DNA from 2 places in the Duganella zoogloeoides genome. Region 1 is predicted to be linked to the other one. Evidence: predicted binding sites of a transcription regulator. Region 1 holds the regulator's gene; the other holds the start of a gene.
The links. Region 1 encodes sigma-54, which starts transcription at its own class of promoters, with help from an activator protein. Its sites were predicted from a motif close to TGGCANGNAANCTGCTTT; they were not measured.
Positions count from the first base shown of each region.

Region 2: a site for sigma-54 is predicted at 2,730-2,747, ahead of pedF (cytochrome c-550 PedF). Genes of this name have one in related genera too.

Region 1 is NZ_CP140152.1:5,436,004-5,440,397, forward strand. Features, by position in the region: gene SR858_RS23880 (alginate lyase family protein) at 1-397, opposite strand, end outside; gene hpf (ribosome hibernation-promoting factor, HPF/YfiA family) at 458-817, opposite strand; gene SR858_RS23890 (RNA polymerase factor sigma-54) at 893-2,377, opposite strand; gene lptB (LPS export ABC transporter ATP-binding protein) at 2,381-3,133, opposite strand; gene lptA (lipopolysaccharide transport periplasmic protein LptA) at 3,135-3,737, opposite strand; gene lptC (LPS export ABC transporter periplasmic protein LptC) at 3,747-4,349, opposite strand; gene SR858_RS23910 (KpsF/GutQ family sugar-phosphate isomerase) at 4,349-4,394, opposite strand, start outside.
Region 2 is NZ_CP140152.1:415,658-420,051, forward strand. Features, by position in the region: gene SR858_RS01900 (methanol/ethanol family PQQ-dependent dehydrogenase) at 1-1,495, opposite strand, end outside; gene SR858_RS01905 (high-potential iron-sulfur protein) at 1,812-2,132, shown strand; gene pedF (cytochrome c-550 PedF) at 2,187-2,621, opposite strand; gene adh (aldehyde dehydrogenase) at 2,946-4,394, shown strand, end outside.

The DNA.
Region 1 (4,394 bases):
CGGCTGCCTGCACGCGCGCATAGCTGAGCGCCAGTCCGCCCAGGGTCCACTTGCGCACGAAATACGCCTGTTCGCTCGACATCTTGCCCAGCATGGCCTGCTGGCCGGCCCAGCTGTCCAGCCAGTTCAAGGCGCAGGCGGCGTCTTGCGGCTTGCCGTTGGCCTGGTAGCGGCTGGCGTTGCGGGCGACGCCAGACAAGAATTGTTCGACCGGCTCGGTGCTGGCGATGTTTTTGGCGCGCCGCGCCGGGTCGATCACGGAATGGTTGGCGTCGTTGTAGTAGCTGTTGGCGTCGATGTCGATGACGGCGGCCGGCGCCGGCTGGCAGGTGGCGGCGACGGCGGAAGCAGCGGAGGCGGAAAGGAGAACGGTATAAACCAGATAAACAATTTTCATGTAGCTCCAAAAACAAGAAAGGGCGCCTTGTGCGCCCTTAGTTGGTGTGTCGCGCCGTTGTTAAAGGGCGGCGGCAGCTGGTTCGAAGTTATCCGGGAGATGCTTGATCGCATCGTGGCCGTGCTGTTGGACTTTGCCTTTGTACTTCATGACCTGGCGGTCCAGCTTGTCGATCAGGGTGTCGATCGCAGCGTACAGGTCTTGCGACAGGCTTTCCACGTAGACCGTTTTACCGGACAGGCGCAGATTGATTTCAGCCTTTTGGCGCTTGGTTTTCTCTTTAAGGTTATCTACGGTCAGAATGACAGCAATATCAATCACTTGATCAAAGTGCCGTGTCACGCGTTCGAGCTTGCTCTGCACGTATTCACGAATGGCGGCGGTCACTTCGAGATGATGTCCACTGATGGTGAGATTCATACACACTCCTAAAGATAAATGTCGCTGACGGTTCGTGCTTTACCCATTGTTGCCGAGTAAGCAGGAACCAGTGCACTACAAAGACTTGCGGAGACTGACTGGAGGGATTTTGAGGGCTTCGCGATATTTGGCAACAGTGCGTCGCGCAATCACCATGCCCTGTTCTCCCAGCATGTCCGCAATCTTACTGTCGGATAAAGGATTTTTAGGGTCTTCAGCTCCTGTCAGTTGCACGATCAGTGCCCGTATCGCCGTCGAACTGGCTTCACCTCCCGCTTCGGTGGCGACGTGGCTACCAAAAAAATATTTCAGCTCAAACATGCCGTGCGGCGTCAGCATGTATTTCTGAGTTGTTACCCGAGAAATGGTGCTCTCGTGTAAACCCAGTGTATCAGCAATTTCGCGAAGCACAAGGGGGCGCATGGCAACGGCGCCGTGCGAGAAAAAGTTCTTTTGTCGTTCTACTATCGCTTGCGCCACGCGCAGGATGGTGTCGAACCGCTGGCGCATATTCTTGATCAGCCACTTCGCTTCCTGCAGCTGCGCGCCCATGGCGCCCTCGCCTCCCTCGCCCTTCTTCTGCTTGAGCAGGTTGGCGTACATGGCGTTTACGCGCAGGCGCGGCATGACGTCGTTGTTCAGGCTGACCTGCCAGCCGGTGCGCGATTTTTTCACGATCACGTCCGGCACCACGTAGTCCGACACGTCGGACGCGAACGCCGCACCGGGGTGCGGATTGCACTGGCGGATCACGGTCTGTACTTCGCGCAAGTCTTCGTCGTCGCACAGCAGCGCTTTTTTCAGCTTGTTGAAATCGCGCTGGGCAAACCACGTCAGGTGCTTTTCGACGATGGCCACGGCCATCCGTCGCGTCACCAGCGCGATGCCGGGCAAGCGCTTGATTTGCAGCGCCAGGCACTCGGCCGCATTGCGCGCCCCCACGCCGGCCGGGTCGAAACTTTGCAGCAGCGACAATGCCGTTTGCAGCTCGTCGAGTTCGACTTCCAGTTCCTCCGGCAGGCGCGCGTGGATCTCGTCGAGCGCTTCTTCGAGGTAGCCGTTTTCGTCGAGCGCGTCGATGATCAGCTCGACCAGCGCGCGGTCGCGCAGCTCGAGCACGGTCACCCGCATCTGCTCCATCAGGTGTTCGCGCAGGGTGCAGTGGTGCGCTTCGATTTGCGGACGCGCGTCTTCGTCGTCGGGCGCCTTGCTGCGGCCGGCGTCGCTCCAGTCCATGTCCGCTTCGGCGGTGGTACTTTCGGTATCGGCGGCGGGGCCTTCGTAGGCGTCGGCCTCGCCGGCGGGCGCCGCTTCCTGCGGGCCCGATTCGGACGGCGCTTCGCCGGACGGCGCCTGCTGGCTGATGGCGCCGTCGGACAACAGCCGCAGCGAATGGTCGAGCGGGTCGTCTAACCGCTCGAGCAAGGGATTGTCGGTCAGGAGTTGTTCGAGTTCCTGGTGCAGCTCCAGCGTGGAGAGCTGCAGCAAGCGGATCGATTGCTGCAGTTGGGGCGTCAGCGCGAGATGCTGCGAGGTCCGCAGTTGCAACGACTGTTTCATGGATTACATTCGGAAGTGTTCACCCAGGTAGACGCGGCGGACCGACTCGTCGGCGATGATGTCGTCCGGACGGCCCGAAGCCAGCACCGAGCCCTGGTTGATGATATATGCGCGGTCGCAGATGCCCAGCGTCTCGCGCACATTGTGATCGGTAATGAGGACGCCGATTTGCCGCTCCTTGAGAAAGCGCACGATGCGCTGGATCTCGATCACGGCAATCGGGTCGACCCCGGCGAATGGTTCGTCGAGCAGCACGAAGCGCGGGTTGGTGGCCAGCGCACGGGCGATCTCCACCCGGCGGCGTTCGCCGCCGGAGAGCGAGAGCGCGGGGTTCTCGCGCAGCTTCTCGATTTGCAAATCGGCCAGCAGGGTATTGAGCCGTTCAGTAATGTCAGCCTTGGATAAAGGCTTGCCGTCCACTTTCTGGATTTCGAGGACAGCGCGAATATTTTCTTCCACCGTCAGTTTGCGGAACACCGACGCTTCCTGCGGCAGGTACGACAGGCCGAGCGAGGCGCGGCGGTGGATCGGCAGCGACGAGACGTCGACGCCGCCGATATCGATGGTGCCGGCGTCCGACGGTACCAGGCCGACGATCATGTAGAACGACGTGGTCTTGCCGGCGCCGTTGGGGCCGAGCAAACCCACCACTTCGCCGCAATCGACTTGCAGGGACACGTCGTGAACGACCTGGCGCTTGCCATAGCTTTTCTGCAGGCCGCGAACGATCAGGGTGCTACCGCAACTTGGTTCCATGTCATTTCCCCGCAGGCTGGGTGGCCGGCACCGGCTGCGCCGGCGCGATCGGCGGGCGCTTGGACGATGGCTGGATCACCATGGTGCCGCGGCCGGCGCCCGGTTTGCTCTCGCCGCTGCTGCTGTTCTTCACCGCGAACACTTCGCGGCGGCTGTCGTAGGATATGAACTCGCCATCGACCTGGCTGGTGACCTTGCCCGACTCGAGCTGCTTGATGCGGCCCTTGGAGATCAGCTTGACCAGCTCGGTCTTGTCGTCGTATTCGATGCGGTCGGCCTGGCCTTCCACCCACTTGTCGGTCTCGCCGTCGAGTTTCTGGCGGAACGTGGCCTGCACGCCGGGCGTGCCGGTGAGCACCACGAACTGGTAGCCCTCGGGGTCTTGCGTGACCACCGCCTTCGGCGAGGTCATGCGGATGGTGCCGCGCGTGAGGATGACATTGCCGGTGAAGGTCTTGATCTGCTTGACGTCATCGGAGTCGGCCTGGTCGAACGACACTTCGATCGGCTTGTTGGAGTCGGCTTTTTCGGCGCGCGCCGGAATGGTCAGTGCCGCCAGCAGCAGTGCTGCCGACCAGAAGGTGTGCTTGGTGATTGCTCTCATAATCTTCCTTTAGCGTGCCGCATGCGGCGGCACGGTGATCTTGCCGCGTCCGCCCAATTGGGTTTGCAGCGTTGCGTTGTTGGCGGTCATGCCGACACCCGTGGCCACCGTCTTGCCCAGGTGCAGTTCGACCGGTGCGACGGTTTCCATCCGTTGCTCGTCCGGGAACACGGTGAGCGTGGACGTGGTCAGGCTCATGGCCTGGCTTTTGCCACTGGCCGGGCGTACCACGCTGACGTTGCCGTCGAGCTTGACGCGCGAGTTGTCCTGATCGACGCGGGCGGTGTCGCCGCGCACCGTCATTGGCGGATGCTCGGCCGACAAGGTGTTGATATAGGGCTTGATGATGTCGGACGCTTCTTCGGCCGGCAGGTGGGTGAGCTTGTCGCCGGAAATGATATAGGCCGGCTTGCCGTCCTTGGTCATGCGCACCACGCTGAACCGGTCGATGATGTAATCGGGCTCGTTGCGGAACTTGTCCTGCGCCGTATCCTGGTTCGATTCGTTAATCAACTGCACCATCCAGCCGGTACCGACGGCCACGAATACGCCGATGACGACCATCCAGGTGAGCGACCAGCGGTGGGCGGTTCTTTTACGTACGTTAGGCATCAGATCACCTTGGCGCGTGTGAGGTCGTGGATGTGCAGCGCGCCG
Region 2 (4,394 bases), 1.3 Mb from region 1:
CGATGTGGTCGTCATACAGGCGCTTGATACGGAAGCCCTGGCCCAGGTAGGCGGAGCCGGCCTTGTAGTGGATTTGCTCGGTCCAGTAATCCATGCCCCAGTGGTTGGCGGGGATGTAGAACAGGCCGGTATCGGGCGAGTACGACATCGGCATCCAGTTGGTGCCGCCCAGGAATGGCGGCGACACGAACACGGCCTTGCCTTTGTCGGCGCCCGCTTCCGGTAGCGGCGGCCGCTTGCCGTTTTCCACCGGACGGCCGGTTTTCAGGTCGATGCTCTTGGCCCAGTTGATGCCGTCCACAAACGGCCAAGCGTTGATCAGCGACGTCGGTTTGTTCGGATAGCCGGCGCCGGTGGCCAGCTTGGTCCGGTCGGTGACGTAGAAGAAGCCGTTGCGGTCGGCGTGCGCGCTGGCCTTGATCAGCTTGCCCGTCTTGGCGTCCTTGTAGTCGAACAGCACCACCGAGTTATTGCCCGAGAAGTCCCAGGCATCGTTGGGCGTGTGCTGGTAAAAGCCTTTCAGCTCACCGGTGCTGGCATCGACATACGCCTGGCCCGACGTAAACAGGCTGTCCCAGTTGCGCGGGTCGTCGCGTTCCTTGGTGCGCTCCCAGGTGTTCCATGGCGCCGGGTTGCCGGCGCCAATGATGATGGTGTTGGTGTCGGGATCGAACGACGCCGTTTGCCATGGTGCGCCGCCGCCGTGCTCCCACGCTTCGCGCAGCTTGCCGTCCTTGTCGCGCGGCCAGCTGGGAGCGTTGGCGTCGCCGGTGGGCGTGCTCGGTTTGCCGTCGGTGCGGCCCACGTGACCTTCCACCAGCGGACGGGCCCATACCTCGGCGCCGGTATCCGGGTCGCGCGCGAACAGCCAGCCCTGGGCGCCGAATTCATCGCCCGAGTTGCCGTGGATGAGCAGTACACGGCCGCCTTTTTCGCGGATGATGAACGGTGCACCGGTCATCGTGTAGCCCAGTTTCTGGTCGCCGAATTTTTCGTTCCACATCACCTTGCCGGTGTTCTTGTTGAGCGCGACGATGCGGGCGTCGAGCGTGCCGAAGTACACCTTGTCACCGTAGATCGCGGGGCCGCGATTGACCACGTCGCAGCAGGGGCGGATATCGTCGGGCAGCCGGTGTTCGTACGCCCACAGCTGGCGGCCGGTCTTGGCATCGAGCGCATAGATGCGCGAGTACGACGCCGTCACGTAGATGATGCCGTCGTGTACCAGCGCCTGCGCTTCCTGGCCGCGCTGCTTTTCACCGCCGAACGAAAACGTCCAGGCCGGCACGATCTGGTCGACGTTCTTGGTGTTGATGCGCTTGGCCAGGCTGTGGCGCTGCGCCTTCAGGCCCAGGCCATAGCTGAGCACTTGCTTGGTGCCCTGGTCGGCATTGGCGATATCGTCCCAGGTGACCTTGGTATCGGCGGCGTGGGAAGCTCCGGCAATCAGGACAAGGATGGCGGCGGCGATTGGACGTGGAAATACTGGCTGCATGCTGGTCTCCGTTATAAGTTTTGTACTGAGAAGTTTTTGATGAAGCAGTGCGACGGGTTGCTGCGGTCATTTCAGCAACATGCGTGCCAGCGTGGCTGGCGGGGCGCGGCGGTCATCGCACCGGGCCGCGCTGCGCTGTCCTGCCACAGCCGCCGCACGGGGCTGTGACATTTTTGAACAACGGTACAGCGATAGCGCCGCTCGCCATGGAGGGCGGTGCCGCTGGCAACAGGAGAAGTGCCGCTGGCACAGCGGTTGCTGAACAGGGCTCCAGGAGGCCGCCGTGCGCCTTCATACCAATCACAAGGAGACCACCATGCAATCACCGCCACGCCGCCATTTCATTTGCCAACTGCTTGCCGTCGGCGGCATGGGCGCCACCGCGCTGGCCGGCGCACAAACCTCGGCGCCGAAGGTGGACGAGGACAGCGACCAGGCCAAGGCGCTCGGCTACCGCCATGACACGACCAAGGTCGATGGCAAAAAATATCCGCAACACGTGCCGGCCCAGCGCTGCGACAACTGTTCCTTCTTCCAGGGCAAAAAGGGCGACCCGTGGGCCGGCTGCGCGATGTTCGGCCGCAAGCAGATCGCGGCGCCCGGCTGGTGCGTGGCGTGGGCCAAGGCGCCGGCGTAGCCAATAAAAAAAGGCGCTGCCGCGGCAGCGCCCTTGCTTCTGCAATCACGACAATTACAGTTTTTGTTCGCGCTGCGACTCCAGATAAGCCTTCACCGCCCAGATAGCCTCTTGCGTGAACACGCCCTCGAACGGCGGCATGTACACCGCGCCATTGCGCGAACGGCCATGGCGCACCGTCTCCAGCACGTACTGGTCGATCTCCTGCGCACAGGCATCCTTTTTCCTGGCATCGGCCAGCACCGCGCAGTCGTTGTCGAGCTTGCGCAAGTCCGGCGCCATGCCGCCCGACACCGCCTCCAGCCCATGGCAACGCGCACAGTTTTGCGTGTAAGCAGCACTGCCGATGCGGATCGCCTCGGCGTTGTTCCGATACGGGTTTTCCGTGCGCCACTCGGCGCCCAGTTGTGGCAGGGTGGATGTATCGACTGCTTGCGGCGTCATATTGCCGTGCGCGTACACGGCTGCGGCCAGCATGCAAGTTGCCATGCCGCCCAGGCCGCCGAGGATGCGCCAGATACGGGTGTGGGTAGTTGTCATCGTAGTCTCCATGTTGTTGATCGATTCGGTTGATCGCATAGTGCGTGGCAGACAGCGATAGCAATCGGTATGCCATCGACGGCTGACCGCTGCGTTCACACCGCAGTGTTCAGGAATGGAACAGTTGTGCAATACCACCCGCCATCAGCTGATCCCATTTGACGCAGCGGCGGCGCTGGCAGCGGCTGTAGCGGCTGGCACGGCATTTGCGAAATGAAAGCAGGGCGGGAGATTCCGCATTTATAGATGTAATCCAACGAGAAAGAGGACGACATGAATCTGGCAGACATCAGCAAACTGGGCGTAGCCAATCCTTTCAAACAACGCTACGACAACTACATCGGCGGCAAGTTCGTGGCGCCGGTCAAGGGTGAGTACTTCGGCAATATCACGCCCATCACCGGCCAGGTGTTTTGCGAAGTGGCGCGCTCCACCGCCGAAGACGTGGAACTGGCGCTGGACGCCGCCCATGCCGCCAAGGTTGCCTGGGGAAAAACCTCGCAAACCGAGCGCGCCAATATCCTCAATAAAATCGCCGACCGCATGGAAGCGAACCTGGCGCTGATCGCCACTGCCGAGACCATCGACAACGGCAAGCCGATCCGCGAAACCACGGCGGCCGACATTCCGCTGGCCATCGACCACTTCCGCTACTTCGCCGGTTGCATCCGCGCCCAGGAAGGCTCGGTTGCGCAAATCGACTCGGAAACCTATGCGTACCATTTCCATGAACCGCTGGGCGTGGTCGGCCAGATCATCCCGTGGAATTTCCCGATCCTGATGGCCGTGTGGAAGCTGGCGCCGGCGCTCGCTGCCGGCAATTGCGTGGTACTCAAACCCGCCGAGCAAACCCCGGCGTCGATCATGGTGTTGATCGAACTGATCGGCGACCTGCTGCCGCCCGGCGTGCTCAACATCGTCAATGGGTTCGGGCTGGAAGCGGGCAAGCCGCTGGCATCGAACAAGCGCATCGCCAAGATCGCGTTTACCGGCGAAACCGGCACCGGCCGCCTGATCATGCAATACGCGGCGCAAAACCTGATTCCCGTCACGCTGGAACTGGGCGGCAAATCGCCCAACATCTTCTTTGCCGACGTGATGGATGCCGACGACGCATTCTTCGACAAGTGCCTGGAAGGCTTTGCCATGTTCGCGCTGAACCAGGGCGAGGTGTGCACATGCCCGTCGCGCGTGTTGATCCAGGAATCGATTTACGAAAAATTCATCGAGCGTGCACTGGCCCGCGTGGCCGCCATCAAGCAGGGCAACCCGCTCGACGCCGGCACCATGCTCGGCGCTCAGGCCTCGCAGGAGCAGCTGGAAAAAATCCTGTCGTACATCGACATCGGCAAGCAGGAAGGCGCGCAAGTGCTGGCCGGCGGCGAGCGCAATGTGCAGGGCGGCGACCTGGAAAGCGGCTATTACGTTCGGCCCACCGTGTTCAAGGGCGACAACAGCATGCGCATCTTCCAGGAAGAGATTTTCGGACCGGTGGTGTCGGTCACCACGTTCAAGGACGAGGAAGACGCGCTGCGCATCGCCAACGATACCCTGTACGGTCTTGGCGCCGGCCTTTGGACCCGCGATGGTTCGCGCGCATTCCGCGTGGGCCGCGCCATCCAGGCTGGCCGGGTGTGGACCAATTGCTACCACCTGTATCCGGCCCATGCCGCGTTCGGCGGCTACAAGCAGTCGGGCATCGGCCGCGAAAACCACAAGATG